Regions from separate parts of the Streptomyces kunmingensis genome, predicted to be linked through region 2. Evidence: riboswitches for the same ligand, from Rfam matches in the RefSeq annotation. Region 2 holds a riboswitch; the other holds the start of a gene.
The links. Region 2 has a riboswitch for cyclic di-AMP ahead of ABD366_RS42755 (M23 family metallopeptidase). Riboswitches for the same ligand answer to the same signal wherever they lie in the genome.
Positions count from the first base shown of each region.

Region 1: linked by a shared signal. The riboswitch ahead of ABD366_RS28130 (C40 family peptidase) and the one ahead of ABD366_RS42755 (M23 family metallopeptidase) in region 2 are both predicted to bind cyclic di-AMP.

Region 1 covers NZ_BAAATS010000025.1:44,871-49,217, reverse strand. The annotation lists gene pcrA (DNA helicase PcrA) at 1-1,501, opposite strand, end outside; cyclic di-AMP (ydaO/yuaA leader) riboswitch at 1,786-1,953, shown strand; gene ABD366_RS28130 (C40 family peptidase) at 1,961-3,145, shown strand; gene ABD366_RS28125 (tellurite resistance/C4-dicarboxylate transporter family protein) at 3,171-4,154, shown strand; gene ABD366_RS28120 (hypothetical protein) at 4,132-4,347, opposite strand, start outside.
Region 2 covers NZ_BAAATS010000072.1:16,948-21,294, reverse strand. The annotation lists gene ABD366_RS42760 (PP2C family protein-serine/threonine phosphatase) at 28-1,128, shown strand; cyclic di-AMP (ydaO/yuaA leader) riboswitch at 1,373-1,531, shown strand; gene ABD366_RS42755 (M23 family metallopeptidase) at 1,543-2,583, shown strand; gene ABD366_RS42750 (aldo/keto reductase) at 2,653-3,609, shown strand; gene ABD366_RS42745 (PrsW family intramembrane metalloprotease) at 3,616-4,347, opposite strand, start outside.

The sequences.
Region 1 (4,347 bases), on a different contig from region 2:
TCATGGCTTCGGCGCGGTCGCCGATGCCGCGCTTCGGCACGTTCAGAATGCGGCGCAGGGGGACGGAGTCCTCGGGGTTCGCCAGCACGCGCAGATAGGCGAGGACGTCCCTGACCTCCTTGCGCTCGTAGAAGCGGACGCCGCCGACGACCTTGTAGGGCAGGCCGACGCGGATGAAGATCTCTTCGAAGACACGGGACTGCGCGTTCGTCCGGTAGAAGACGGCGACGTCGCCGGCCTTCGCCTCGCCCGCGTCCGTGAGCCGGTCGATCTCCTCGGCGACGAACTGGGCCTCGTCGTGCTCGGTGTCCGCGACGTAGCCGGTGATCTGGGAGCCGGTGCCCGCGTTCGTCCACAGGTTCTTCGGACGGCGCGACTCGTTGCGCTCGATGACCGCGTTGGCGGCGCTGAGGATCGTCTGCGTGGAGCGGTAGTTCTGCTCCAGGAGGATCGTCGTCGCGTCCGTGTAGTCCTCCTCGAACTGGAGGATGTTGCGGATCGTGGCGCCGCGGAACGCGTAGATCGACTGGTCGGCGTCACCGACGACGCACAGCTCGGCCGGATCGGCGTCGTTGCCCTCGGCGTCCCGGGCCGGCCCGACGAGCTCGCGCACGAGCGCGTACTGCGCGTGGTTGGTGTCCTGGTACTCGTCGACGAGGACGTGCCGGAAGCGGCGGCGGTAGTGCTCGGCGACGTCGGGGAACGCGCGCAGCAGGTTCACCGTCGTCATGATCAGGTCGTCGAAGTCGAGGGCGTTGGCCTCGCGCAGCCGCGACTGGTACATCGCGTAGGCCTGGGCGACGGACTTCTCGAACCCGTCGGCGGCCGTCTTCGCGAAGTCCTCCTCGTCGATCAGCTCGTTCTTCAGGTTCGAGATCTTGGCGCTGAAGGACTTCGGCGGGAACTTCTTGGGGTCCAGGTCGAGGTCGCGGCAGACCAGGGCCATGAGGCGCTTGCTGTCGGCGGCGTCGTAGATCGAGAACGACGACGTGAAGCCGAGCTTCTTCGACTCGCGGCGCAGGATGCGCACGCAGGCGCTGTGGAAGGTGGACACCCACATGGCGTTCGCGCGCGGTCCGACGAGGGCCTCGACGCGCTCCTTCATCTCGCCCGCGGCCTTGTTCGTGAAGGTGATCGCGAGGATCTGGCCGGGGTGCACGCCGCGCTCGGCGAGGAGGTAGGCGATGCGGTGGGTGAGGACGCGGGTCTTTCCGGAGCCGGCACCGGCGACGATGAGCAGCGGGGAGCCACCGTGCGCGACGGCCGCTCTCTGGTTCTCGTTCAGCCCGTCGAGCAGGGCCGCCGGGTCCAGGGCAGGCCGGGGCGCGCCGTCACGGTAGTACGCGTCCCTGGCCGGGGGCACGTCGAACTTCCCGCCGAACAGGTCGTCCGGGATCGGCTCCGGCGCCGGTCCTTCGTGCTCACTGTCGGGCGGCGGCGGGGGCTCCTCGGTCCGGTTCTGGAGGCCCGCCAGGAAGCTGTCGTCAAAGAGGCTGCTCATCGCCTTACGAGTTTAGGGCGCCCCACTGACACGCCGCTCCCGCCTCCACAACAAAGCCCGTACGCGCAGGTCAGGGCGGTACTCGAACCCGTACGACAAAGCGGTCGCACACAGTGACGACCGCATGACAGTACGGTGAAGGCGCCGCCGGAGTGGCTGCGGAGTAGCCAAGGTCACGAAAATGTATCGGGCATTTCGAACATCAACCTTCACAGCAGCAACACGAGTTGGCTACCGTGCTGCGCGGGCAGTCCGTCCCCACGACCGCGAGCACCGCGGCGAGCGGGCAGCCCCCGCTGAGTCCCGTACGCCGCGAGGCAGGGAACCGGGGACCCAACCGACCTTGGGGTGAATCGCCTCGACGGCCCGCAGCGCCGGGCAGTCGACCGTAGGGCAGCCTTCCGTACGCCCGAACCCGACAGCTAACCCGGTAGGCGGACCACGGAAGGAGTCGCCTCCTTGGCGTCGCACCGCAAGCCGCGCATCCGGTCCCGGATGACCGGCGGCCTTCGCACCACTCCCGCGGTCGGGATCACGACCGCCGCCCTCACCTCGGTCGCCCTCCTCTCGCAGACGGCCCAGGCAGCGCCCGCGCAGCCGCAGCGGCCGAGCCTCGAGGAGGTACAGAAGAAAGTCGACAGTCTGTACCGGCAGGCCGAGGTCGCCACGCAGAAGTACAACTCCGCCAAGGAGCAGACCGACAGCAAGAAGAAGCAGGTCGACAAGCTGCTCGACGACATCGCGCAGCGCACCGAGAAGATGAACTCGGCCCGCCAGGAGCTGGGCCGGTTCGCCGCCCAGCAGTACCGCACGGGCGGGATCAGCGATACCGCGACGATGTTCCTCGCGGACGATCCCGAGGACTACTTCGCGCAGAACCGGCTGATGAGCCGGATGACGGCCGACCAGAAGAAGGCCGTCGACAACTACCAGGAGCAGCAGCTCACCACCGCGAAGAAGCGCACCGAGGCTCAGGAGAACCTGCAGCAGCTCACCTCCTCGCAGACCGAGCTGAGCACCTCGAAGCAGAGCGTGCAGACGAAGCTCTCCGACGCGCGTGAACTGCTGTCCAAGCTGACCGCCGAGGAGAAGCAGCGGCTCGCGGCGATCGAGAAGAAGAAGGAAGAGGCGGCCCGCAAGAAGGCCGCGGAGCTCGCCGAGAAGCAGAAGGCCGAGGAGGAGAAGAAGCGGCAGGCGGCCGAGGAGGCGGCGCAGCAGGAGAGCTCGGGTTCCGGTTCGTCCGGCGGCTCTTCCGGCACGCCGTCCGGCAGTTCTTCCGGCTACGCCGCCAAGGCCGCGAAGGCGCTCGCGTTCGCCAAGTCCCAGGAGGGCAAACCGTACGTGTGGGGCGCCACGGGCCCGGACTCCTACGACTGCTCGGGGCTCACGCAGGCGGCGTGGAAGGCGGCCGGCATCACTCTGCCGCGCACCACCTGGGACCAGGTGGAGTTCGGCACGACCGTCTCGCTCTCCGCCATACAACCCGGTGACCTGGTGTTCTTCTACGACGACATCAGCCACGTCGGTCTCTACCTCGGCGACGGCATGATGATCCACGCGCCGAAGCCGGGCGCTTACGTCCGCGAGGAATCCATCTACTACGACGGCACCGGCTCGATCCACAGCGTGGTGCGCCCCGCCTGACGCCGGTCGTGGTTACGTTCGGGCGGTGCAGCACTCCCGTCCGAACGTGACCCCGCGGCCCTTCGGGTCCCGGTTCCCGCCTGCCGCGGGCGCCGCCGTGATGGCGACCGGCATCGTCTCGGTCGGGTTCCGTCTGACCGGCCACGACGTCCTGTCCGGCATCCTCCTGGTGCTCGCCGTCGCACTCTGGGTGCTTCTGGCGGCCGACTTCACGCTCCGCCTCATGCACGACCGCAGCCGCTGGCGGCACGAGGCGATCTCCCCGCCCGCGCTGACCGCCGTCGCGGCGACGTGTGTGCTCGGCACCCGGTTCTCGCTGCTCGGCCGGCAGTGGCTCGCCTCGGCGCTGCTGGTGATCGCCGCGCTCGCCTGGCCGGGGCTGCTCGTCGCCGTCGTACGGCACTGGAAGCGGCGGATGCCCGGGGCGGTGTTCCTCGCGTGCGTGGCCACGCAGGGGCTCGCCGTGCTCGGGGCGACACTGTCGGCGGCCGTGGGCGTGCGGTGGCTCGGCTACGCGGCGGTGGTGGTGTTCTGGTTCGGGCTCGTGATGTACGTGGCGGCGTTCGCCCGCTTCGACCGGCGGCAGGTGCTCACGGGCGCCGGGGACCACTGGGTCGCGGGCGGGGCGCTGGCCATCTCGGCGCTCGCCGCGGCGAAGCTGGTGCTGGCGGGGCGGGCCGGCGACCTCTGGAACTCCGATGTCACCGGGGTGCTGCGCGACATGTGCGGGGTGCTGCTGACGCTGGACGTGGCCTGGTACGTGGTGCTCGCGGTGGCGGAGGTGCTGGAGCCGCGGTTCACGTACGACGTGCGGCGCTGGTCGACGGTGTTCCCGATGGGGATGACGGCGGTGGCGACGCTGACGGTGGCCACCGCCGTGGAGACGCCCTGGCTCAAGGCGCCGGGGCAGGTGCTGCTGTGGATCGCGGCGACGGTCTGGCTCGTCGTGGCGACCGGGGCGGTCAGGTCCCTCGGCCCGCCTTCGCTCAGGTCCAGAGCACCGCGATGAAGATGTTGGCCATGGTCAGCCCGCCGACCGCGGCGAACAGGCCCTTCTCCGCCGTCTCCTCGTCGCGCTTCACGTACACGATGCCGAGGACGACGATCAGGACGGCCAGCTTCACACCGATCTTGATGTTGTTCACGGTGTTGTCGTCGGCCTGATTCAGGCCAACCAGGGCGATGCCCGTCACCAGCATCGT
Region 2 (4,347 bases):
GGCGCGGACTGTGGCAGGAGACGAGTGGTGGGGCAGCGAGGAGGGCGGCACAGACACGGAGCGGACGCCGTCGGCACGCGCGCCTTCCTCCGGGTGCTGCCCCTGCTGCTGATCATCGGCGGCGCGGTCTACGAGTACTGCACACCGTCCGGATTCGCCGGTTCACCCCTGTTCAGCGCGGCGCCCCTGGTCGTCGCCCCGTTCTTCTCGCTGGGCAGCACGATCGCGGCCGGAGCGGCGTCGATCGCCGCCATCGTCGCCGTGCATCTCAGGTACACGGCCTTCCACACCGGCGTCTATACGGAGATGGCCACCGTGGCCACCGTGTGCGTGCTGGCCTGCTTCATCAACCGGATCAAGCGCCGCAGCGACGAGCAGCTCGCGTCCGCGCGGCAGATCGCGGAGGCGGCCCAGCTCGCCGTGCTGCCGGAGCCGGCCGGGCGGATCGGCGGTCTGGCGATCGCGGCCCGGTACGAGGCGGCGCAGGCCGACGCGTTCATCGGCGGCGACCTGTACGCGGTGCAGGACACACCGCACGGGGTGCGGATAGTCGTCGGGGACGTACGCGGGAAGGGCATGGGCGCGGTCGCCGCCGTGGCCGTCGTCATCGGCGCCTTTCGGGAGGCCGCCGAGCAGGAGGACAGTCTGGAGGCGGTCGCCCAGCGGCTGGAGCGGGCGCTGGCCCGGGAGGGCTCCCGGCGGCGCGGCATCGACGACTTCGAGGGCTTCACCACCGCCGTGCTCGCCGAGATCCCGCACGGCGGCCGGCTCCTGCGCATCCTCAACCGCGGCCACCCCGAGCCGGTCGTGCTGCTCGGCGACGGCACGGTCCAGGTGATCACGCCCGCGGAGGCGGCGCTGCCGCTCGGCCTGGGCGAGCTCGGGTCCTGGCCGGACCGGGCCACCGAGGCGGAGTTCCCGCCCGCGGCGACGCTCCTGCTCTACACCGACGGGCTCTCCGAGGCACGGGACGCGAAGGGCGTCTTCTACGATCCCGCGGCCCGGCTCGTGGGCCGGATCTTCCCGGGGCCCGATGAGCTGCTCGCCGCGCTGGCCGAAGAGGTACGCCTGCACACCGGGGACGGCGCCACCGACGACATGGCGCTGCTCGCCGTGCGGCGTCCTTGATCAACCTCACGAGGGGTGACCGGACGACCCCTCTTCGCATAACAATTGACACTACGTCAGAAACTGATGGGTTTGAAGCGCGTCAAAAACGACGGGCAACTCGCCCGATTCCGCCCGGTAGTGCCCCGTTAAGTCCAGGCCAAGAACGTGAACGATCAACGGGAACAGCTTGGAATTACTATCGGCTGTCTATTAACGTTCGATAACGCAGCGCGGTCGTCCCAGCCGTCACAAGCGACGGCTCCGTGCGCACACGCTTAATCCCGCAAGGGAGCCGGGGAACCACCAACTTGGGGTGAATCAGGCATAGTTCCGTCGCTTTTCGGGCGTCGGACCGTGCTCGTAGGAGACCTTCCTGCTCCGAACCCGTCAGCTAACCCGGTAGGCGAGAAGGAAGGAAAGGAGAGCGCCCCCGTGGCGTCGAACCGTCCTGCCCCCGAGTTCCCCGGATTCTCCGCCGACCCCGCCCCAGGCGGGTCCGGTGTCGAGCAGGGGACCTGGGAGGAGTGGAATCCCACCGAGGAATCCGTCCGTCCCGTCCGCGGCAGGCACCGCGTGGCCCGGCAGCGCGGCGGACTCGCGCGCAGCTCCACGGTCCTCGGCGTCGGCGTGATCGCCGCCGTCGGCGCGGGCGGCATCGCCACCGCGCAGGGCGGCAAGCCCCCGGTCCACATCTCCATGCCCGACCTCTCGGCGGTCAAGGACTCGCTGCCCGAGGCCAAGTCGCTGCCCGGCGTGGGCGCGCTCATGTCCGACACCGCCGACTCCTCGTCCGGCGCCACCGAGGCCGCCCCGCTCACCTCCATGGGCAACGGCCGGTCGGGCGCGGGCGAAGCGCTGCGGTCGCGCATCATGCAGCAGGCCGAGGCGCAGCAGGACGCCGCCGACGCCAGGACGCAGGCCGCGGCCGAGGAGGCCGCCGCCCAGAAGGCCGCCGCGGAAGCCGCGGCGAAGCAGGAGAAGGCCGAGGCCAAGGCCGCCGCCGAGAAGAAGAAGGCGGAGGAGGAGGCCAAGAAGAAGGCCGAGGCCGAGCGCCTGGCCAAGCTGGCCAAGAGCTACAAGCTCCCCGTCACCTCGTACACGCTCACCGGCACCTTCGGCCAGCCCGGATCCCTGTGGTCCTCCGGCTACCACACGGGCCTGGACTTCGCGGCCTCCACCGGTACGCCGATCTACGCCGTCCACGGCGGCACCATCACCGAGGCCGGCTGGGCGGGCGCGTACGGCTACCGCACGATCCTCACCCTCGACGACGGCACCGAGCTGTGGTTCTGCCACCAGTCCTCGCTGAACGTCAGCGTCGGCCAGAAGGTCAGCACCGGCGACGTCATAGGCCGCGTCGGCGCCACCGGCAACGTCACGGGGGACCACCTCCACATGGAGGTCCACCCCGGCGGTGCCGCCACCGGCGTCGACCCGGCGGCCTGGCTGCGCGACAAGGGCCTCACCCCCTGAGAGCCCGGCCCTCGAACGCCTCCCGCCCCTACGGAACACCTCGTACCGTGGGGGCGTAGAACTGAGGGCATGACTTCTTCCCCCTCACTGCGCAAGCTCGGCTCCTCCGACCTCGAGGTCTTCCCGCTCGCCCTCGGGGGCAACGTGTTCGGGTGGACCGCCGACGAGGCCGCCTCGTTCGCGGTGCTCGACGCCTACACCGCCGGGGGCGGCAACTTCATCGACACGGCGGACTCGTACTCGGCCTGGGTCGAGGGCAACCACGGCGGGGAGTCGGAGACCGTCATCGGCAAGTGGCTCAAGGCCCGCGGCAACCGCGACGACCTGGTCATCGCCACCAAGGTGGCCCGCCACCCCGACTTCAAGGGCCTGCGCGCCGCCAACATCAAGGCCGCCGCCGACGCCTCCCTCACGCGCCTGGGCACCGACCACATCGACCTGTACTACACGCACTTCGACGACGACGAGACGATCCCCGTCGAGGAGATCATCGGCGCGCTCGACGACCTCGTGAAGGCGGGCAAGGTGCGCAACATCGCCGCGTCGAACATCTCGCCCGAGCGTCTCCAGGAGTCCCTCGACGTCTCCGACCGCGAGGGCCTCGCCCGCTACGTCGCCATCCAGCCGCACTACAACCTCGTCTCGCGCTCCACCTACGAGGGCGCCCGGCAGGACATCGCCTCGCGCGCAGGGCTCGCCGCCGTCCCGTACTACGCGCTCGCCTCCGGCTTCCTGACCGGCAAGTACCGGCCGGGCGTCACGGTCGACGGCGCGCGGGCCGGGGGCGCGTCCAAGCACCTTCAGACCGAGCGCGGCCAGAAGGTGCTGACCGCCCTCGACGAGATCGCGCAGGCCCGCGGCGCCGAGGTCGCCACGGTCGCCCTCGCCTGGCTCGCCGGGCAGCCCACCGTGGCGGCGCCGATCGCGTCCGCGCGCACGGTGGAACAGCTTCCGGCGCTGCTCGCGGTGGCGGACCTGACCCTGACGGACGAGGAGCTCGGCCGCCTCACGGCCGCGTCCGCCTGAGCCTTGTCAGTAGCGGTACGGGTTGTACGCGGGAACGTGCGGCATCGGCCCCGCGTACACCGGTGGCCGCCACATGGGGGCGGCGACCTGGGAGGCGTACGCGAGCGCGGGACGTGCGTGATGGCGCCGCTCCCACAGCGCTTCGAGCAACTCGCGCTCCCGTACGACGAAATCGGCGCCGGCCCGGCCCTTGCGGCCGCGGTGCCTGAGCAGCGCGAGCGACGTCGCGTACGCCTCGTACTCGGTGACCGCCGCCTCCGCCTCCTTGCCGCCGTAGTACGCGGCGTACTCCCGGGCGAGGCGGCGTGCCTTGAGCGAGCCGAGGGCGAACGGGTCGGGCGGCGCGAGCCACCCGGCCACGACATACGCGGACAGCTCGGCCCGCACGGTGCGCAGCTCGCGATGGCGTACGTACACGGCGAGCCAGGTCAGCAGGCCGAACGCCGGCACCATGAACGCCGCGTACACCGCGAAGAAGCCGTACTCGCCGAAGGACGACGAGCCGTTCCAGAACGCGTGCATGCCCATCGCCGCGAGCAGCCCGGCGAGCGGCAGCAGGACGCGGCGGGCCCGGCCGCGGTCGGGTGCGATGACCGCGGCGACGCCGAAGCCGATCCCGGTGAGCACCGTGAACAGCGGGTGCGCGAACGGCGACATCACGATCCGCACGAAGAAGGTCGCCGCCGTCACCGAGGTGAGGCCGGGTCCGGTGCCGGTCAGCTGATCGGTGCCGAAGGC